DNA from 3 places in the Micromonospora sp. NPDC049900 genome. Region 2 is predicted to be linked to each of the others. Evidence: riboswitches for the same ligand, from Rfam matches in the RefSeq annotation. Region 2 holds a riboswitch; each other region holds the start of a gene.
The links. A riboswitch is a leader RNA that binds a small molecule or an ion and turns the genes downstream of it on or off. The one in region 2 is predicted to bind S-adenosylmethionine.
Positions count from the first base shown of each region.

Region 1 (7,092 bases), on a different contig from region 2:
CGCTGGTGAACTGCACCGCGTTGGCCAGTTCGAAGACGTGCTTGTGCAGCCGGGCGAGGATCTCCAGGCAGACCCCGACCCGGATCTGTGGACCGGCGTCCCGCCACGCGGGCAGCGCCGTGGACGCGGCGGCGACGAGTTGGTCGGCGGTGGCGTGCGGGTACCGGACGTTCAGCGGCACACCGAACGGACTGGTCTCGGTGGCGACCCGGTCGCCGTCGCCCGGCTGGTCGAGCGGGAAGTCCCCGCCCAGGTACGCCTCGAACGCGGCCTTGCCGTCTGCGGCTGCGGTCTCGCCGTACACCCGGGGGCTGGGTGATTCCGGGTAGGCGGACCAGTACCCGCGCTCCGCGATCGCGGTCAGCGCGCGGTCGAGGGTGTCGGCGTGCCTGTCGTAGAGGGGGTGCGGGGTCTCCGTCATGCCCGCCATCATGCAACAGGAAGCCCCGCGATCAGTAGGGGCGTGTCACACCTCAGACGTCGAGCTGCCAGTTGCTCCACCGGTCCATCACCCGGAACCCGAGCTGCTCGTTGATCGCGATCATGTGGTCGTTGCTGTCCGCGTTGAAGGTGTCGATCACCTGGACAGCGGGCTCGTGGTCGAGCAGGTGACGAAGGTTCTCGATCTTCGTGAGCAGGCCGAGGCGGCGCCCCCGGTGCTCCGGGTCGACGATGGTGATCTGCTGGAAGGCGTGCCAGTCGGCGGTCGGTGACATGTCGAGCAGGGTCCAGGCGACCAGTCGGCCGGACCCCCGGTGCCGTACGCCCGCGTGGTACCGCCGCTTGCCGCGCGCTTCGAGCGCCCGCTCGGTGCCGCGTACCCGCTCCGCGTCGACCTGCTCGGGCTCCCACTCCAGGTCGCCCATCGGCGCGTCGGCCAGCAGCCGCCCGTCCAGATACGCGACGTCGGCGATCAGGTCGTCCGGCGTGTTCCCGCGCCAGAACAGCACCTCGTAGTCGGTGGCCCGGGACCGGGCGTCGGCGAGCAGCGCGTCCAGGGCGGTCTGGTCCAGCTCGGCGACGTGCAGTCGCCGCCGTACGTCGGCCAGGGCGTCGACCGCGCCGACGGTGGCGGCGAACCGGGTGGCCGGACCCGGCTGGTGGGGCTCGCCGCGCAGGTGTGCCCGGCTCATCGCGCTGACCCGTTTACGTCCGCGCTCCCGCAGCACGCGCAGGCCGCGCTCGAACAGCGCCCGACCGACCCCCTGGCGGCGGTGCTCCGGATGGACGACGAGCTCGGCCGAGGCGTTCTCGGTGTTGTCGAGTTGCGGCAGGTGGAGCAGCAGGTATCCGGCGGCGACGCCGTCGACGTGGGCCAGCAGGGCGAGTGTCTCGGTGCCCGGCATCGGTTGGTGGAACAGCGCGGCGAACCGCTGCCGACTGAACGGTGGGTAGTCCGGCAGTTCCGCGGCGCTGTAGTCGGCACCGACCTGGAACGCCTGCTCGATGGCCGACTCGTCGTCGGCACCGAAGGGGGTGATGGTGATGGCCATCTCCGCAGCCTGCGGGACGACGAGCGACGGGGCCAGCGATTATTCGCCGGCCCCGTCGGGAAGCTTGGTCGGGAGGGACGATCGCACAACGCCTCCGGCGCTGGGTCGTAAAGACTGAAAGTCTACGGCGAAACGCCCTCCCGCACGAAGCATCTTGCGCCGCCCGGTTCCTGCCGTCAAGTACTCGACGGCGTGTTTTCGGCACTCACCGCGAAAAGCCCGTTACCCGGCGGATCGGTCGGCGTGCAACATGCCGACCAGCCGACGAGTTCGCGGTGTGCCTCAGCCGAGCAGGCCGGCGTCGCGGGCGGCCCGCAGCGACGGCTTGATCCGGTGGGTCGGTCCGACCTCGCCCGCGACCGCGTCGAGCGTCTTGAGCCCCTCGCCGGTGTTGTAGACCACCGTCTCCGCGGTCGGGTCCAACTTTCCGGACTCGACCAGCTTGCGCAGCACCGCGACGGTCACCCCGCCGGCCGTTTCGGCGAAGACCCCGGTGGTACGCGCCAGCAGCCGCACGGCGGCACGGATCTCGTCGTCGTCGGCGTAGTCCATCCAGCCGCCGGTACGGCGTACCGCCTCCAGGGCGTACAGGCCGGCGGCCGGGTCGCCGATGTTGAGCGACTTGGCGATCCCGGTCGGCTTGACCGGGGTGATCGTGTCCCCGCCGCCGTGCAGGGCGGTGGCGATCGGGTTGCAGCCGGCCGACTGGGCACCGAAGACCTTCCACCCGCCGGCCGGTGCCTCGACCAGGCCGATCTCGACCAGCTCGCTGAACGCCTTGTCGACCTTGGTGAGCAGTTCGCCGGAGGCCATCGGGATCACGACCTGGGCCGGAATCCGCCAGCCGAGCTGCTCGGCGACCTCGTAGCCGAGCGTCTTGGACCCCTCGGCGTAGTACGGCCGGACGTTGACGTTGACGAAGGCGGTGTCCTCGAACTCGTCGGTCTCCACCAGTTCGCCGCAGAGCCGGTTCACGTCGTCGTACGAGCCGTCGATGGCGACCAGCTCACCGCCGTACACGGCGGTCGTCACGACCTTGCCCTGCTCCAGGTCACTGGGGATGAAGACCACCGACGGGGTGCCGGCCCGGGCCGCGTGGGCGGCGACGGAGTTGGCCAGGTTGCCGGTGGAGGCGCAGGCGAACCGGGCGAAGCCGAGCGCCCGGGCGGCGGTCAGCGCGACCGAGACGACCCGGTCCTTGAACGAGTGGGTGGGGTTGGCGCTGTCGTCCTTGACCCAGAGCGGGCCGGTGATGCCCAGCTCGGCGGCGAGCTGGTCGGCGGCGACCAGCGGCGTGAAACCGGGGTCCAGGCTGACCCGGGTGGCCGGGTCCTGCCCGGCGGGGAGCAGCGCCGCGTAGCGCCAGATGTTCTGCGGGCCCGCCTCGATCTGCTCGCGGGTCACGGTGGCGAGGGCCGCCGGGTCGTAGTCGACCTCCAGCGGGCCGAAACACTCGTAACAGGCGTGCTGCGCGGCCAACGGGTAGCGGGCCGAACAGGCGCGGCAGACCAGGGCGCGGGCGGGGCTGGCGGTGGTGTCGATCCCGGTAGGGGCGAGCGTCGACGTCATGTCCGAGTCCTCTCATCTTCCCCCACATCGCACCCTGCGGCGGGGACGGAATTGGCACCTGCCCCACGGGACGCTCAGCGATGAGCGCGTGGGGTGGTTGCCGGGGCGTCGTCGGGCCGTATCCCTCAGCCCCTCTGGATGAGGTATTCAGTTGTGCCGCCGAGTCTAGGCAATCGCGCCGCGCTCGTCAGCGTTCGATCTCAGCCTGTGAGCGATTCCTCACCGCCGCCACCGCCTGAGGGACGGCGACGACCCTGGACCGGACGGCTCCGGCGGTGCCGGAGGAGACCCGGTCCAGGGTCGCGCACGAGCGTCGGCCTGGCCGCCGCACCAGCCGGATCAGGCCGGTACGGACCTGCGTTCGGCCGCCTTCACGTCCAGTGCGGCCCCGCTGCGCTGGCGCAGCAGGTTGTCCAGCGCCCAGCTACCCGGACCGAGTATCGCGATCAGCAGGAACGACCAGCAGAACAGCACGGACAACTCGCCGTTGTTGCGCAGCGGCAGCAGCGCCTCGGGCTGGTGGACGACGAAGTAGGCGTAGGCCATCGAGCCCGACGCCACCAGGGCCGCCGGCCGGGTGAGCAGACCGACGAGCACCAGGGCGCCGCAGACGGCCTGGATCAGCGCGGCCCACCAGCCCGGCCACGTGCCGAGCGGGACGGGTTCACCGCTCCCCCGGGCACCGCCGAAGACGCCGAACAGAGACGACAACCCGTGGCAGAGAAACAGCAGGCCGATGACCATGCGGAACAGGGACAGGGCCGGCCCGCCGAACCGGTCAGTACGCATTCCGGAACCTCCATTGTGGATGGACGAGGGCAACCAGAATGCGGGATTGATAAATATTTGTCGATGCAATCTCTTCCTTTGGGAACGCTCCCACATCGATGGTAGCGACTGGAACTTCCGAAGGAACCCCCCTCGGCGAAGATCGTTTTGATCACCCTCCGTAACGACTCCCTGTACACCCTGGACATGTGACGGCAACAAGTCGCGGTCATCCGAGCCGGAGCCGCGCGCCCACCCGGGTCCGGAAGCGGCCACCGTCGTCCCACCAGCCGGTACACCGAGCGGCCCCCGGCCGACCGCGACGCCGTCCCGAACCACCCGCCTCGCCACGCCGACAGCCGGGCGAGCGATCGAGCACCGTGATGCGACGATGGCCCGATGCGAGACATCCACGGGGGATCGATTCCGGAGACGACCCCGAGACACGGCCCGGGTGACCGGCGTACGCGGCACGCCGCGCTGCTGACCGCCGTCACGATGCTCGCCGGCTGCGCGCCGACCGACGCGTCGCACAACGCCCCGGGCGACCCGCCGCCGGAGCCGCTCGGCGCGGCCACCGCCCCGGCACCGACCTCGGCCGGGCCGGAGGTCTGCCCCGAGTCCGGCGTACGGATCCGCTACCTCGGTGTCAGCGCGGCCATGGGGCTCCGGGCGATGGGCGTCGAACTGGTCAACTGCGGCGACCGGCCGTACCCGCTGCACGGCTATCCGGCGTTACGGCTCTACGACGGCGAGGGGCGACCGCTCAGCGTCCGGGTGGTCCCCGGGGCGGCCGGGATCGCCTCGGGCTTCGACGACCCGCCCCGGCGGCTGGTGGTGGCACCGGGCGACGCGGCCAGAGCTGCCGTGATCTGGCGCAACCTGGTCGACGACCCGACCGTGGCCGCCACCGAGGCCACGCGGGTGGAGATCGCGGCGGGCAAGGGGCAGCCGGGGCAGGTACTCGACATGGAGGGGCCGATCGACCTCGGCAACACCGACCGGATCGGAGTCAGCGCCTGGAAGAAGCGGACGGGCCCGACACCGACGCCCACCGATTCGGCGGACGACGGCGTCGACGCCGCACTCAGCTCGTGATGTCCTTGCGGGTGAAGCGCCAGAAGGCGAGCCCCCAGAACAGGGTGGCGTAGCAGATCGCCGAGATGGCCCCTCGGACGATGTCGTCGGTCTGCACGGGCGTGGAGAGCAGCCCCAGCCAGGCGGTGCTGTAGTGGGTCGGCAGGAACGACCGGATCGCGCCGAGCGCGGTGATCTGGTCGAGGATGCTGGAGAGGATCCACAGCAGCACCGCACCGCCCACCGCGCCCAGCGCGGCGTCGGTGACCACCGAGAGCAGGAACGCCAGACCGGCGACGACCAGCAGCACGACCGCCAGGTAGCCGAGCACCGCCAGCAGGCGGAGCAGCCCCTCGCCGGGTTCGAGCTGCGCGGCGACCGTGCTACGCAGCGGTGACCAGCCGTACCGCAGGGTGCCGATCAGCAGGGCCGTGCCGGCGAGCAGCACCAGCGCGAACGCCGAGTACGCGAGCGCCACCAGCAGCTTCACCGTCAGCAGCCGGGCCCGGGGCACCGGCACCGCCAACAGGTAACGCAGGCTGCCCCAGCTCGCCTCGCTGGCCACCGTGTCGCCGCAGAACAGCGCCACCACCACGACCAGCAGGAACGAGGCGGAGACGAAGATGGTGAACAGGGTGAAGTTCAGCCCGCCGGAGGTGGCGAACGAGACGAGGCTGCCGAACTCGCCCCGGCCGTTGTCGTCGTCACCCGAGTCGAACTGGAACGCGATCAGGATGATCAACGGCAGCAGCACCATGAAGCCGAGCGCCAACTGGGTGCGCCGCCGCGCCGCCTGTCGGCGGAACTCGGCACCGAACGGCAGCGTCCTCGACGGCCGGTAGCCGGCGGCGGCGCCCGACGGAGCCACCTCGGACTCCTCCCGCGTCGGCACGGTCGATCCCGCCATCACCGGTCCCCGCTTCCCCGAGAGTTCTCGCCCACCAGGGCGAGGAACGCGTCCTCCAGGCGGCGCCGGGGCACCACCCGGTCCACCCCGATACCGGCCCGCACCAGTTCGGCGACCACCTCGCTGCGGGCGGTGCCGTTGGTGTCCACCACCAGGTGCCCGTCGGCGTCGTCCAGCACCCGTACGCCGCCGAGGTCGTTGAGCACGTCCCGGGCCGCGCGCGGGTCGCTCACCTCGAACAGCACGCTCGGCGAGTCGCCGACGATGTCCTCCACCGGCCCGGAGGCCACGATCCGGCCCTTGTTGACCACCACGGCGTGCGTGCAGGTCTGTTCCACCTCGGCGAGCAGGTGGCTGGAGACCAGCACCGCGCGGCCGTCGGTGGCGTACCGCTGGAGCACCCGACGCATCTCGGCGATCTGCGGCGGGTCCAGCCCGTCGGTCGGCTCGTCGAGCACCAGCAGCTCGGGCAGGCCGAGCATGGCCTGGGCGATGGCCAACCGTTGCCGCATGCCGTGGCTGTACTTGCGGACCCGCCGGTGCACCGACGAGCCCAGCCCGGCGATCTCCAGCGCCTGTTCGAAGTGCGCGTCGGCCTCCGGCCGCCCGGTCGCCCGCCAGTACGCCCTGAGGTTCTCCAAACCGGACAGGTGCGGCAGGAAGCCGGGCCCCTCGACGAGCGCGCCGATCCGGGAGAGCACCGGCGATCCCGGCACCAGCCGATGCCCGAAGACGTAGATCTCCCCGGCCGTCGGCTGGGTCAGCCCCATCAGCACCCGCAGGGTGGTGGTCTTGCCGGCACCGTTGGGCCCGAGTAGGCCGACCACCTGACCGGGGTGCACCTCGAAGTCCACCTCGGAGACGGCCACGAAGCCGTCGGCGTACTCCTTGCGCAGATGGCGCACGGCCAGCGGGGTGTCCGCGTACTCGGGATGGATCGAGGTGTCCTGGCGGCGGTGCCGCAGGCGCAGCACGGCCACGAGCACGACGAGCCCGATCACGATCGCGGCGATCAGCCCGACCAGCACCCAGCGCCAGAGCGCCGCCTCGGTGGGGATCGGGTCGCTGTCGACGGTCGGCAGGCCGACCGGCGTGTCACCGACCGCGACCGTGTAGACGGCCGGCTCGATCGGGGTGGTGTACGCCTGGTCCGAGGTGGCCACCACCAGCCGGAGCCGGTGCCCGGCCTCCACCCGGTGCACGATCGCCGGCAGGGTCACGGTGACCGGCGCGGCGGCGTCGACGGTGGCCGGCAGACCGCTGAGCCGGATCGGCGCG
Region 1 covers NZ_JBITKM010000001.1:246,967-254,058, reverse strand. The annotation lists gene paaN (phenylacetic acid degradation protein PaaN) at 1-421, opposite strand, end outside; gene ACIBMZ_RS01145 (GNAT family N-acetyltransferase) at 474-1,493, opposite strand; gene thrC (threonine synthase) at 1,776-3,062, opposite strand; SAM riboswitch class I at 3,072-3,207, opposite strand; gene ACIBMZ_RS01135 (DoxX family protein) at 3,402-3,851, opposite strand; gene ACIBMZ_RS01130 (DUF4232 domain-containing protein) at 4,230-4,928, shown strand; gene ACIBMZ_RS01125 (ABC transporter permease) at 4,918-5,814, opposite strand; gene ACIBMZ_RS01120 (alpha/beta fold hydrolase) at 5,814-7,092, opposite strand, start outside.
Region 1: another riboswitch for S-adenosylmethionine. It lies ahead of thrC (threonine synthase); the one in region 2 lies ahead of ACIBMZ_RS14060 (ABC transporter substrate-binding protein).

Region 2 (7,092 bases):
GGCGGTTGGCGTACGTACCCGGTGACGTCAACCTCTGGCCCAACCTGACCGGCGGCGAGGCGATCGACCTCTTCGGCGCGTTGCGTGGCGGTCTGGACCGACGCCGCCGCGACGAGCTGGTACGACGCTTCGAGTTGGACCCGACGAAGAAGTGCCGCACCTATTCCAAGGGCAACCGGCAGAAGGTCGCCATCGTCGCGGCCTTCGCGTCCGCCGTGGAGCTGTACGTCCTGGACGAACCCACGTCCGGACTGGATCCGCTGATGGAGGCGGTGTTCCAGGAGGAGGTGCGCACGCTCACCGGGGCGGGGGCGAGCGTGCTGCTCTCCAGCCACGTGCTCGCCGAGGTGGAGGTGCTCTGCGACCGGGTCAGCATCATCCGGGACGGACGTACCGTGGAGTCCGGCAGCCTCGCCGAGTTGCGCCACCTGGCGCGTACCACGGTGACCGTCGAGACCGCACGGCCGCTGACCGGGCTGGCGGAGCTGCCCGGCGTGCACGAGGTCCGGCCGGTCGACGGCCGGGTCAAGCTGGAGGTCGAACCGGCGCACCTGGACACCCTCCTCGGCCACCTGGTCCGGTTCGAGGTCCGCGCCCTGACCAGCACGCCGCCCACGCTGGAGGAGCTGTTCCTGCGGCACTACGGCGACAGCGCCGACGCCGGGCGGCAGACCGGCGACGCCGCAGGGCGGACCACCGACGCCTCGGGGCAGACCGGCGACGCCGCGCGGCAGACCACCGCCGGAGGTGCCCGATGAGCGCCTTCACCGGCACCGGGCGACTCGCCCGCCTCGCGCTGCGGCGCGACCGGACCCGCCTGGCCGTCTGGGTCCTCGGCACCCCGCTGATCGGCTACGGCCTGGCCGAGAGCGTCGCCGGGCTCTACCCCGACGAGCAGACCCGCCTCGGGTACGCCGAGACCGCCCTGTCCAGTGTGGTCGCCCGCGCCTTCAACGGTCCGATCGCGAGCACCGACCTCGGTGCGGTGGTGGTCGCCGAGACGTACCTCACCCTCACCCTGCTCGCCGCGCTGCTGAGCACGTTCGCGGTGATCCGGCACACCCGGCAGAACGAGGAGACCGGGCGTGCCGAACTGCTCGGCGCCACCGTCGTCGGCCGGTACGCCCTGCTCACCGCCGCCCTGCTGGTGGTGGTCGCCGCGAACCTGGCCTCCGCCGCGCTGCTCGCCCTGGCCTTCGTCGGCGCCGGACTGCCGGTCGCCGGTTCGGTGACCGCCGCCGCGGCGATCGGCGGGGTCGGGGTCGCCTTCACCGGCGTCGCGGCCGTCACCGCGCAGGTCTCGGTGAGTTCCCGGAGCGCGAACGCGCTCGCCGCGGCCACCGTGGGCGTCGCGTTCCTGCTGCGTGCCGCCGGTGACGTGCTCGGCGAGCGCAGCGCCGACGGCACCCGGCTGGACAGCGCCTGGCCGACCTGGCTCTCGCCGCTGGGCTGGGGCACCCAGGTACGCGCCTTCGGTGCCGAACGACCGTGGATCCTCGCCCTGCCGGTGGCGCTGCTGGTCGCCGGGGTCGCACTCGCCTACCTGCTGGCCGAACGTCGGGACGTGGGTGCGGGGCTGCTCGCCGCGCGGCGTGGACCGGCCCGAGCGGGCGCGGGGCTGCTCGGGCCGGTCGGCCTGACCTGGCGGTTGCAGCGGGGTGCACTGGCCGGCTGGGCGGTGGCGGTGGTGGTGCTCGGCCTCTCCATGGGGGTGGCCGGTCACGAGGTCGACGCGATGATCGCCGAGAACCCGGCAGCGGCCGAGGCGATCGCCCAGCTCGGCGGCGGGGCGGAACTCGTCGACGCGTACCTGGCGGCGATCCTCGGCCTGTACGCGTTGACCATCGGCGCGTACGCCGTGCAGGCCCTGCTGCGGACGCGCAACGACGAATCCGACGGCATCCTGGAGGCGCTGCTGGCCACGGCGGTGAGCCGGACCCGGTGGCTCGGGATCCAGGTGGGTGCCGCCGTGCTCGGCGCGGTGCTGCTGGTGCTGCTGGCCGGTCTCACCACCGGGCTCGGGTACGGCCTGGCGGCCGGTGACCCGATCGGCTGGACGGTCGAGCTGGGCGGGGCGGCGCTGCTGCGGCTGCCCGCACTGCTGGTGCTCGTCGGGGTGGTGACCGCCCTGTTCGGTGCGGTACCCCGCTGGTCGGTGGCGTCGAGCTGGGCGGTGCTGATCGCCTTCCTGCTGCTCGGGCAGTTGGGCGCGGTGCTGGAGTTGCCGCAGGCGGCGCTGAACCTGTCGCCCTTCACCCACGTGCCGTCGGTGCCCGCCGCCGATTTCAGGGTGCTGCCCCTGGTGGTGCTCACCGCCGTGGCGGCCGTGCTGCTGGCCGTCGGACTGGGCGCGTTCCGGCGGCGCGATACTCCGACCTGAGGTGAAAGGAGGGGACCCCTGCTAACGCCTCGTGCAGAGCAGGGGTCCCCTCCTTTCACCGCCGCCGCCCCCGCGCTACAGCACCTGCGAAAGGAACCGGCGCAGGCGCGGGTGCTCGGCCGACTCGAAGATCGCGGTCGGCTCGCCGGCCTCCAGCACCACCCCGGCGTCCATGAACGCGACGGTGTCGGCGACCTCGCGCGCGAAACCCATCTCGTGGGTCACCACCACCATGGTCATGCCCTGCGAGGAGAGGTCCGCCATCAACGCCAGCACGCCCTTGACCAGCTCCGGGTCCAGCGCCGAGGTGGCCTCGTCGAAGAGCATCACCTGCGGCTGCATGGCCAGCGCCCGGGCGATGGCCACCCGCTGCTGCTGCCCGCCGGACAGGTGCGCCGGGCGGGCGTCGGCCTTCGCGGCCAGCCCCACCCGGTCCAGGTGGGTACGGGCCACCGCCACCGCCTCGTCCTCGCCGAGCTTGCGGATGCGCCGCAACGCGACGGTGATGTTGCGCAGCACGCTCATGTGCGGGAACAGGTTGAACTGCTGGAACACCATGCCGACCCGTTGCCGCAGGGCGTCCGGGTCGTCGCGCAGCACACTGCGCCCGTCCAGCAGCACGTCGCCCCGGTCCGGTTCGAGCAGCCGGTTGACGGTCCGCAGCAGCGTCGACTTGCCGGACCCGGACGGGCCGATCACGCAGGCGGTCGCGCCGCGCGCGACGTCCAGGTCCACCCCGCGCAGCACCTGGTGACGGCCGAAGGCCAGGTGCACGTCGCGCAGGCTCAGGCTGACCGAGGTACTCATCGTTGGTTGCCTCCGGCGGCGCCGGGCAGCGCCAGGTCGAGGTCGTCGGGATCGTCACCGGCCGGTCCGGTCGCCGGGCGGCCGTGCCGCAGCCGCCGGTCGATCCAGTTGACGACGTGCGTCAGCGGCACGGTCAGCGTCAGATAGAAGAGCCCGGCCAGCAGCAACGCCGACTGGTTGCCGGTGTTGGCCGCGTAGTCCTGCCCGATCCGGAACAGCTCCCGCTGGCTGGCCAGCAGACCGAGGAAGTAGACCAGGCTGGAGTCCTTGATCAGTGCGATGAGCTGGTTCACCCAGGCCGGTAGGACCCGCCGGACACCCTGCGGGATCACCACCACCCGCATCGCCTCCCACCAGGAGAAACCGAGCGCGCGGGCGGCCTCCACCTGGGTCGCCTCCACGGACTGGATGCCGGAGCGGAAGATCTCCCCGATGTACGCCGCCGCGATCAGCGACAGCGCCAGGATCCCCAGCGGGTACGGGTTCGGTCCCCACACCTGCATGCCCAACGGTGCCAGGCCGACCCCGATCAGCAGGATCGTCGCCGCCGCCGGCAGGCCACGGAACACGTCGGTGTAGACCCGGGCGGGCCACCGCAACCAGCGGGTACGCGAGATGCCCGCGACGGCCAGCACGATGCCCATGGCCGAGCCGAGCAGGGCGGCGGTGACCGCCAGGATCAGCGTGTTCGGCAACCCGACGGTGATCATCTCGGGCAGCGCCTCGCGCATCGACTCCCAGTCGAAGAACGTCTCCCACAGGGTGCGCAACGGATCCACGGTCGACCTCCGCCCTACTCGCTCGTCGTCCTACCTCAGGAGGCGGCCGGTGCCGACACGTCGCCGCTGCCCGGGGTGAAGTCGGCCGGGATCGGCCGCCCCGGGTAGTACTGCTCCTGGAGTCGGGTCCAGGTGCCGTCGGCGATGACCTCGTCCAGGGCCCGGTTGAGCGCCTCGCGCAGCGGGTCGTTGCCCTTGGCGACCGCGTATGCGGTGGGTGCCGGGCTGAGCTCCTTCGCCGCGACCTTGATCTTGCCGCCGCTGTCGGCGGCGGTCTTCTCGCCGATCTCGGCCGGGGCGATCCAGGCGTCCGCGGTGCCGGCCTTGAGCTGGTTGATCGCGCCGTTGTAGTCCGGCACCCGCACCGGGTCGAGGCCGCGCCCGGTGGCGTAGTCGTCCTGGACGGTGCCCTGCACGACCACCACCCGCTTGCCGGACAGCTCGTCGAAGCCGGTCAGCGTCGATCCGGCGGGCACGTCGAGCCCGAAGTACCCGAAGTCGTAGCCGTTGCCGAAGTCGACCGTCTTCTTCCGCGCCTCGGTGATCGTGATCGAGGAGCTGCCGACGTCGAACTTACGGTTGTTGACCTGGGCCAGCAGGCCGGAGAAGTCGGTGCCGACGAACTCCACCCGCAGGCCGAGCTTGTCGGCGGCGGCGACCAGCAGGTCGTTGTCGAACCCGGTGAACTGGCCGTCCTTGAGATAGACGTTCGGCGGCGCGTCGGTGAGCGTGCCGGCCCGCAGCACCCCCGGCTGGAGCAGGTTGTACGGGTTGTCGGCGGTCTCGCCGTCCGAGCCGCACGCGGTGAGGGCGGTGGCGGCGAGCACGGCGGTGACGCCGACGGCGACGGCCCGGGTCAGGGCGGGAAGGAAGCGCACAGGTGTCTCCTGGATGAACGGCGGCGGGCACGCACGTGCCACGCCGACGGTCCGCCGTGGGACGGACCGTGAGGGGTGGGAAAACGGAACGGGGCTGGTCGTCCGACCGGGCAGGTCGGCGGCCGGGTAGCGACGCAGGTCAGCTACACGCGGCGCTGCACACCCGCATCATGTCGACGTGCCGACGCCGGGTCAGATCCCGGCAGGCCACCGGTCGACAGCGGTAAGGCATGGTTCTCCTCAAGGTCGTGATGACCTGGGACACCAGGCCACGCTTGCACCGGAGGTCGCTCCGATGCCTGGTCCTCACCCGGGGCACCCCTGCGCGGACGAGGGTTGCCGGCCAGCGAGCCGGGGCTTGACGCTGGCGCTCTTGACCTGTCGCCGAGGCTAGCAGCCGGTGACGGGGCAGCGTCCACCCGTTATGACGACCCTCACGCGGGGTGTTGCCCGCCGCCCGCGTGATCCCTTACGGTCTGCTCAGCGGTGGGCGGTGCGGTCCGCATCCGACCCGACACCGCCGGTGGTCCGCCACGCGGACCGGGGAGGTGGAAACCCCGGGGCCCGCGCACGTGGCGGTCGGACCGGCGGGCGAACCCCGACCGGCGGTCGGCGCGTCGAGGCGCCGGGCCGACGGTGTCCGGGGGCGCGGACACCCACCGGGAGCACCCCGTGTATCTCACCCCGCACGAGCAGGACCGCCTGCTCGTCCACGTGGCGGCGGACGTCGCCCGGCGCCGCCGCGAACGCGGCCTGCGTCTCAACTACCCGGAAGCCGTCGCGGTGCTCACCGCCTTCCTCCTCGAAGGCGCGCGCGACGGGGCGTCCGTGGTCGACCTGATGGCCTCCGGCCGCACCGTGCTGACCCGGGACGACGTGCAGGACGGCATCCCCGAGTTGCTGAGGGAGGTGCAGGTGGAGGCGACGTTCCCGGACGGCACCAAGCTGGTGACGGTGCACCACCCGATCCCGTGATCCCCGGGGAGATCCTGCCGGCCGCCGGGCCGGTGGAGATCAACGCCGGTCGTCCGGTGACCACGCTGCTCGTGGTGAACACCGGCGACCGGCCGGTGCAGGTCGGGTCGCACTACCACTTCGCCGAGGCCAACCCGGCCCTGGACTTCGACCGGGCCGCCGCCTGGGGGCAGCGTCTGGCCGTACCGGCCGGGACGTCCGTGCGTTTCGAACCGGGCGTGAGCCGCACCGTGGATCTGGTGCCGCTGAGCGGCGCGCGGATCGTCCCCGGCCTGCGCGGCGAGTGCGCCGGCTCACTGGACCCGACCCCGACGGCGGTGTCTCACGGCGGCGCGCAGCGGAGCGGAGGGACGGCATGAGCATGGTGGAGCGGGAGCGCTACGTCGCGCTCTACGGGCCGAGCACCGGTGACCGGATCCGGTTGGCCGACACGAACCTGCTGATCGAGGTCGAGCACGACCACTGTGCCGGCGGTGACGAGGCGGTCTTCGGCGGCGGCAAGGTGATCCGCGAGTCGATGGGCCAGTCCCGGGCCACCCGGGCCGAGGGCGCGCTGGACACCGTCGTCACCGGCGCGGTGGTCCTCGACCACTGGGGCGTGGTCAAGGCCGACGTGGGGATCCGCGACGGGCGGATCGTGGCGCTGGGTCGGGCGGGCAACCCGGACACCATGGACGGTGTCCATCCGGATCTGGTGATCGGCCCGGCGACCGAGGTGATCGCCGGCAACGGTCGGATCCTCACCGCCGGGGCGGTCGACACCCACGTGCACCTCATCTGCCCGCAGGTCGTCACTGAGGCGCTGGCCGGTGGGGTCACCACCCTGGTCGGTGGTGGCACCGGACCGGCCGAGGGCACCCGCGCCACCACCGTCACACCGAACGCCTGGCACCTGGCCCGGATGCACGAGGCCCTGGACGCGTTCCCGGTCAACGTCCTGCTGCTCGGAAAGGGCAACACGGTCTCCACCGAGGCGCTCTGGGAGCAGTTGCGGGCCGGTGCGGGCGGTTTCAAGCTGCACGAGGACTGGGGCACCACCCCGGCGGCGATCGACGCGTGCCTGCGGGTCGCGGACGCCTCGGGCGTGCAGGTCTCCATTCACACCGACACCCTCAACGAGGCCGGGTTCGTCGCGGACACCCTGCGGGCGATCGGCGGTCGGGCGATCCACTCCTACCACACCGAGGGGGCCGGGGGCGGACACGCGCCGGACATCATCACCGTCGCCGGGGAACCGAACGTACTGCCGTCGTCGACCAACCCGACCCGCCCG
Region 2 covers NZ_JBITKM010000005.1:22,678-29,769, reverse strand. The annotation lists gene ACIBMZ_RS14080 (ATP-binding cassette domain-containing protein) at 1-758, shown strand, start outside; gene ACIBMZ_RS14075 (ABC transporter permease) at 755-2,380, shown strand; gene ACIBMZ_RS14070 (amino acid ABC transporter ATP-binding protein) at 2,456-3,187, opposite strand; gene ACIBMZ_RS14065 (amino acid ABC transporter permease) at 3,184-3,966, opposite strand; gene ACIBMZ_RS14060 (ABC transporter substrate-binding protein) at 4,002-4,844, opposite strand; SAM riboswitch class IV at 5,111-5,223, opposite strand; gene ACIBMZ_RS14055 (urease subunit gamma) at 5,517-5,819, shown strand; gene ACIBMZ_RS14050 (urease subunit beta) at 5,816-6,178, shown strand; gene ACIBMZ_RS14045 (urease subunit alpha) at 6,175-7,092, shown strand, end outside.

Region 3 (7,092 bases), on a different contig from region 2:
CCGACGCTGACGCTTGCGGCGCTGGCGCTGCGCCTCGCCGCACACCTCAGCACCTGACGGCACACCCCGAGGACGGCTTACTGCTCCGCAGGCGAGGTCACGATCTCGCGTAGCCCGTGCAGGAGTCGGTCGACGTGCTCGGCGGTCGTGCCGATGCCGATGCTGGCCCGGATCGCGTACCCGTCGGTCGGGCGGCCGAGCCGCGCGGCGGCGCCGGCCAGCAACCTCCGGCTGAGCGGGTGGGCGCAGAACAAGCCGTCGCGTACGCCGATCCCGTACTCGGTGGAGAGGCGGTGGGTGACGTCGGCTGCCCGCCGGTCGGCGACGGTGAAGCTGACGATGCCGACCCGGTCGTGATCGGCGTCGAACGTGCGCAGTTCCGCCACCTGCGGCAGGGCGGCGAGGCCGTCGCGCAGCCGGGTCAGCAGCTCCTGCTCGTGGCGGGCGAGAACGTCCGGCGCGGCGGCGGAGATCGTGGCGCAGGCGGCGGCGAGCGCGACCGCGCCCAGCAGGTTCGGCGTGCCGGCCTCGTGTCGCGCCGGACCGGTCTGCCACTGCACGTCGGCGGGCTCGTCACCGACGTGCCGGGTGGCCCCGCCACCGGACAGGTACGGGTCGGCGGCGTCGAGCCAGTCGGCTCGGCCGGCCAGGACTCCCGTGCCGAACGGCGCGTACAGCTTGTGCCCGGACAGCGCCAGGTAGTCGATGTCGGCGCCGGCCATGGAGACCGCGCGGTGCGGGGCCAACTGTGCGGCGTCGACGGCGATCCGCGCGCCGTGCCGATGCGCGATCTCCGCGATGTCGGCTATCGGCCAGACCTCTCCGGTGACGTTGGAGGCGCCGGTGACCGCCACCAGCACCGGCCCCGCGCTGTCCAGGGCGGCCAGTGCACGGGTCAGCCCGGACGTCACCTCGGGCAGGTCGGTGGGCACCGGCAGGCGGTGCACGCGCGGCCAGGCCAGAAGGTTCGCGTGGTGCTCGCCGGCCCAGGTCACCACGGTGGTGTGCGGTGGCAGGGCCCGGGCGAGCAGGTTCATCGCATCGGTGGTGTTCCGGGTGAAGATCACGTGGTCGTCCGGCCGGATGTCGAGGAAGTCCGCGACGGTCTGACGGGACTGCTCGTAGGCCAGCGTGCATCGGCGCGACGCAGCACCGGCACCCCGGTGCACGCTGGCGTACCAGGGCAGCAGCTCGGTCACCGCCTCGGCGACCTCGGCGAGACAGGGTGCGGTGGCGGCGTAGTCGAGGTTGGCGTACGCGGCGGTGGTGCCGTCGGCGAGGCGGACCGGCAGGTCGTCGCCGAGCACGGTGGGAACGATCGTGGGCACAGTGGTCCTCAGGTGACAGTGGACCCGTGGGGGTCCGCGCTTGCCGCTGCGGCGGTCGCCGGCGGCCTGGTCCTCACCCGGAGGCACCCCACCGCGGATATACGAGGGTTGCCGGTCAGCAGGCCGGGGCCTTGACGCTGACACTCATGACCGCTGCCGATGTTGCCACACCGGCGAGCCCGCCCGCTAGGGCCCGTGGCGCGCCCAGCATGTCCCTGTTCGTACGACACGCGACAGCCCCCTTGAGTCGCCCCTCGCCGCACCGGTCACGGTCACGCGCCGCCGATCGACTCCACCACGGTGAACAGCACACTCCATGATGGACGAACCAGTGGATCGCCTGTCAACTTCGCGAAGCACTTTCGGTCACCTCGTCGACGGCGCGACCAGCATCGGGCGGCTCGGTCCGGCCGACGCGCAGCAGGTGAGCCGGGCGGCCCTGTCGAGGCCGGGCCGCCCGGCTGACGAAACACCGGGCGGCGTCGTCGTCCTCTGCGTGGGTTCACCGCCGGGACGGGCTCATTCCTTCCAGGGCGAGTCGCACCAGCCGCTCCGCCTCGGCCGCACTCGTCGATTCCGCCGCCAGCGCGATCGCCTTGACGAGGGTCACCAGGTCGATCATCTCGACGTCCGCGCGTACGGTCCCTTCCTCGGCGGCTCGGCGCCGCAGCGGTTCGCCGGCCGTCACGAGCATCGCGGAGCAGGACTCGCTCTCCTGGGGCGCCCTGAGCAGGGAGGTGACCAGGCCGCGGGTGGTCGTGCTGTAGACCGCCAGCTCGCACAGCCAGGTCGTCAGCGCCTGGCGGGCGTCCGGCCCGGTCGACAGCTCACCGGCGCGGGCACAGAGCGCTTCGACCCGGTCGTGGAAGACCGCCTCCAGCAACGCCCAGCGGGACGGGAAGTGCCGGTGCAGGGTCGCCGAGCCCACGCCGGCGGCTCGGGCGATCTCCTCCAGCGACGCGTACGCGCCGTCCCGGGCGACCGCCTCGCTGGCCGCCGTGACGATCAGCGCGCGGTTGCGTTGTGCGTCAACTCTCATCGCCTGCCGTTTGAATAAGTGGGGTTACCCCCCCATATCGTAACCGACAGGAAGTGGGGTGCCACCCCACTTGTTCCGAGGAGGAGACATGGCCGTCCTTGTCATCGGCGCCACCGGCAAGCAGGGCGGATCCACCGCCCGGGCACTGCTCGACCGGGGCGTCGCGGTACGCGCCCTGGTCCGCGACACCACCAGCGCGGCCGCACTCGCCCTCCGCGACCGAGGAGCCGAACTGGTCCGGGGCGACCTGGACGATCCCGCCTCGCTCCTCGCCGCAGCGCGCGGAGCGGACGGCGTCTTCTCCATCCCCTTCCCGGATCTCACCGATCTGCAGGGCGATGCCGAGCTGCGCCGAGGGCGGCACCTCGTCGAGGCCGCCCGCAGGGCCGGGGTGCCGCAGTTCGTCCACAGCAGCGTCGCCGGTGCCGGTGACTTCCACCGCAACCAGCCGGGCTGGGCCGAGGGCCGCTGGGACCGGCACTACTGGGAGAGCAAGGCAGCAATCGACGAAGCGGTCCGCAGCAGCGGATTCGCCCGCTGGACCGTCCTCAAGCCCGCGACCTTCATGGAGAACCTGCTGGAGAAGTCCTTCCTGTTCGGCGACTGGTCCAGCGGCACCATCGTCACCGGCTTCGCCGCGGACACCCGCATCGCCTGGATCGCCGTCGACGACATCGGTGCGGCTGCGGCGACCGCCTTCACCGGATCGGGCACGCTGGACGGTAAGGAGGTGGAACTCGCCGGTGACATGCGGACCATGACCGAGGTCGCCGCGATCCTCAGCGAGGTCACCGGCCGGACCGTCACCGCGCCGGTCCTCACCCCGCAGGAAGCGGTCACGCGCGGCCTGCCGCCGTTCATGGTCAAGGTCGTCGAGCAGATCAACGAGAACGGCACCCCCGCTCGACCGGAGATCGCCCAGGCACTCGGCCTGCCCACCACGGACTTCCGCACCTGGGCCCGCCGCGCCCTCACCTGACCGCTCGGGTGCCGGGCCGGCTGCGGACGGCCGGCCCGGCAAGCCCGACGAGGTCACCCACCCGGGTCGAGGTCAGGACGGCCGTCGGGCCACCGCCTGGATCTCGATGAGCAGGTGCGGATGGGGCAGCTGGTGCACGGCCACGGTGGTGCGGGTGGGCCCGGTCTCGTCGAAGTACTCGGCGTAGACCTCGTTGTAGCCGCCGAAGTCGTTCATGTTGACCAGGTAGGTGGTGAGCTGGACGAGGTCGTCGAGGTCGGCCCCGACGGAGTGCAGGATGTCGCGGATGTTGTCGATGACGGCGCGGGTCTGCGCGCGGATGTCGAGGTCGGTGACGCCCATCGGGTCCGCTGCGGCGCCGACGATCGTGTTGTCCGGCCGACGGCTCGACGTACCCGAGACGAAGATCAGGTCGCCGACGACCTTGACGTGCGGGAAGCGGCCGCGCGGCGTGGCCATGCCGGGCACCACACCGTCGGGCCGACGGTCGCGTCGGGCGCCGTTCTCGTTGTGTGGGGTCACGACGCGACCCGCAGGGACGCGGTGCCGAGCGTGTCGACGGTGACCCGGACGTGGGATCCGGCCCGCAGCGGCACGGCGGCGGTGGCCGCACCGGCGAGCAGGATCACGCCGTTGGCCAGGTCCACACCGCTGGCGGCGGCGAGCCGGACCGCTTCGGCGAGCGCCCGGCGGGGGTCGCCGAGGATCGCGGCCGTGGATCCGATCTGCACGGGTCGCCCGTCCACCTCCAGCAGTACGCCGAGGTTGTCGATCCCGTCCGGCAGCGGTTGCCAGGCGCCGAGGACGAAGCCGCTCGCGGAGGTGTTGTCGGCGATGACCTCGGGCAGGGTGAAGCGGAAGTCGACGTACCGCGAGTCGATCACCTCGAGGGCCGGCGCGACCGCCGTGATCGCACCACCGTGGACGAGGAAGGCGACCTCCGGTTCGACCTTGGGGTGGATGTGGGCGGCCAGTCGGAGCGTGCCGCCGTCGGGAATGTGCATGGCGTCGGTGAGCCGACCCCAGATGACCTCGTCGACGCCCATCTGCGCCATCTTGGCCCGGCTGGTCAGCCCGAGCTTCAGTCCGACGGGACGTTCACCGCGCGAGAGCCGGTGATCGACCACGGCCTGCTGCACCCGGTAGGCGGTGGGTACGTCCAGCGCGGTGTCGGTGCCGAGCTGCGGGATGGCGGTACGGCTGGTCGCCGCGGCGTCGAGGCGTCGGGCGAGGTGGTCGGTGGTGCTCATCGGCTTCCTCCGGTCGCGGTGGTCCGGTCGGTGGCGGCGACCAGGTCGAGGGCGACGTCGACGATCATGTCCTCCTGTCCGCCGACCATGCGGCGGCGACCCAGTTCGACGAGGATCGAGCGGACGTCGATCCCGTAGCGCTGCGAGGCCCGCTCGGCATGACGCAGGAAGCTGGAGTAGACCCCCGCGTAGCCCAGGCTCAGCGTTTCCCGGTCGACCCGGACCGGCCGGTCCTGCAACGGCCGGACCAGGTCGTCGGCAGCGTCCATCAGCGCGAACACGTCGCAGCCGTGGTCCCAGCCGTGGAGTTCGGCGACGGCCGCGAACACCTCCAGGGGTGCGTTGCCGGCGCCGGCGCCGTGCCCGGCCAGGGAGGCGTCGACCCGGGTGGTGCCGTGCTCCACGGCGGCGACGCTGTTGGCCACGCCGAGGGACAGGTTGTGGTGCGCGTGGATGCCGACCTGCGTGGCCGGGTCGAGGACCTGGCGGTACGCGTCGACGCGTTCGGCGACGTCCCGGGTCAGCAGCCGACCGCCGGAGTCGGTGACGTAGACGCAGTGCGCGCCGTAGGACTCCATCAGTTTCGCCTGCGCCGCCAGTGCCGCCGGGTCGTTCATGTGCGCCATCATCAGGAACCCGGACACGTCCATGCCGTTGTCGCGGGCCCATCCGATGTGTTGGGCGGAGATGTCCGCCTCGGTGCAGTGCGTGGCGATCCGTACGCTGGTCACGCCCAGGTCGCGGGCGGCCTTGAGGTCGGCGATGGTGCCGATGCCGGGCAGCAGGAGGGTGGTCAGTCTCGCGGTGGTGACCGCCTCGGCCGCCGCGGCGATCCAGTCCGCGTCGGACGCGGCGCCGTGCCCGTAGTTGACGCTCGAACCGGCCAGTCCGTCGCCGTGGGCGACCTCGATCGCCGCGACCCCGGCCGCGTCGAGGGCGGCGGCGATCGCGCGGACCTGGTCGACGGTGAACTGGTGCCGTACGGCGTGCATGCCGTCGCGCAGTGTCACGTCCTGGAGATAGAGCCTGGTCATGCCGGCACCTTCCGGTCGGCGCGGGGTGCGACCATCCGTTCCGCCGTGCGGAGTGCGGCAGAGGTCATGATGTCGAGGTTGCCGGCGTACGCGGGCAGGTAGTGCCCGGCGCCGGAGACCTCCAGGAACACCGACACCTGGACGCCGGTGAACCGGGTGCCCAGCGCGGGCACGTACGTGTCGACGTGGTCGAACTGCACGCGTTGTTTCAGCCGGTAGCCGGGCACGTATCCGGCGACGGTGGCGACCATGGTCTCGATCGACGCCGCGACGGCGGCCCGGTCGACGTCCCGGTCGGGGCAGAGGCAGTAGACGGTGTCGCGCATCATCATCGGTGGTTCCGCCGGGTTCAGCACGATGATCGCCTTGCCGCGACGGGCGCCGCCGACGACCTCGATCGCCCGTGCCGTGGTCTCGGTGAACTCGTCGATGTTGGCCCGGGTGCCCGGGCCCGCCGACCGGGAGGCGATCGAGGCGACGATCTCCGCGTAGTGCACGGGTGTCACCTGGCCGACGGCGGCGACGATCGGGACGGTCGCCTGCCCGCCGCAGGTCACCATGTTGACGTTCGGCTCGTCGAGGTGCTCGTCGAGGTTGACCGGCGGCACCACGTACGGGCCGACGGCGGCCGGGGTCAGGTCCACCACCAGGCGGCCGTGCTCGCGCAGCAGCGCGGCGTGGCGGCGGTGCGATCCGGCCGACGTGGCGTCGAAGACGACCCCGACGTCGGCGAACTCCGGCATCGTCAGCAGCCCGTCGATCCCGTCGGCGGTGGTGGCCACGCCGAGCCGGCGGGCTCTGGCGAGGCCGTCGGAGTCCGGGTCGACGCCGACCATCGCCGTCATCCGCAGCGACTCCGACAGGCGCAACACTTTGATCATCAGGTCGGTGCCGATGTTCCCCGGCCCGATCACGGCCACTCCGGTGCTCATGCCGACTTCCCCGGGCTGAAGCAGGCCCGGACCGAGCCCAGGCCGGAGATCCGCGCCTCGTACGTCGCGCCGGGGGTGACCGGCACCATCGGTCCGAGTGCGCCGGACAGCACGATGTCCCCGGCGGCCAGCGGCGTACCCGTGCCGGCCAGGGTCTGCGCGAGCCAGGCGACCGCGTGGACGGGGTTGCCGAGGCAGGCGGCGCCCGCCCCGACCGACACCGGTTCACCGGCGTGTTCGAGCACCATCCCGGCCAGTCGGAGGTCGACGTCCGCCAGCGAGCGGGGCTGGTTGCCGAGCACGAACAGTCCGGAGGAGGCGTTGTCGGCGACGGTGTCCACGATGGAGATGTCCCAGCCGGTGATCCGGGAGTCGACGATCTCGATGGCGGGCAGGACGTGGTCGGTGGCCCGGATCACGTCGGCGGGTGTCACCTGCGGGAACGGCAGGTCGGCACCGAGCACGAACGCGACCTCGGCCTCCACCCGGGGTTGCAGCAGCCGACCGACGTCGATCTCGGTGCCGTCCGG
Region 3 covers NZ_JBITKM010000006.1:204,353-211,444, reverse strand. The annotation lists gene ACIBMZ_RS16470 (GMC oxidoreductase) at 1-57, shown strand, start outside; gene ACIBMZ_RS16465 (aminotransferase class V-fold PLP-dependent enzyme) at 78-1,307, opposite strand; SAM riboswitch class IV at 1,360-1,480, opposite strand; gene ACIBMZ_RS16460 (TetR/AcrR family transcriptional regulator) at 1,831-2,367, opposite strand; gene ACIBMZ_RS16455 (NmrA/HSCARG family protein) at 2,456-3,346, shown strand; gene ACIBMZ_RS16450 (RidA family protein) at 3,419-3,805, opposite strand; gene ACIBMZ_RS16445 (2-keto-4-pentenoate hydratase) at 3,865-4,596, opposite strand; gene dmpG (4-hydroxy-2-oxovalerate aldolase) at 4,593-5,630, opposite strand; gene ACIBMZ_RS16435 (acetaldehyde dehydrogenase (acetylating)) at 5,627-6,562, opposite strand; gene ACIBMZ_RS16430 (2-keto-4-pentenoate hydratase) at 6,559-7,092, opposite strand, start outside.
Region 3: another riboswitch for S-adenosylmethionine. It lies ahead of ACIBMZ_RS16465 (aminotransferase class V-fold PLP-dependent enzyme); the one in region 2 lies ahead of ACIBMZ_RS14060 (ABC transporter substrate-binding protein).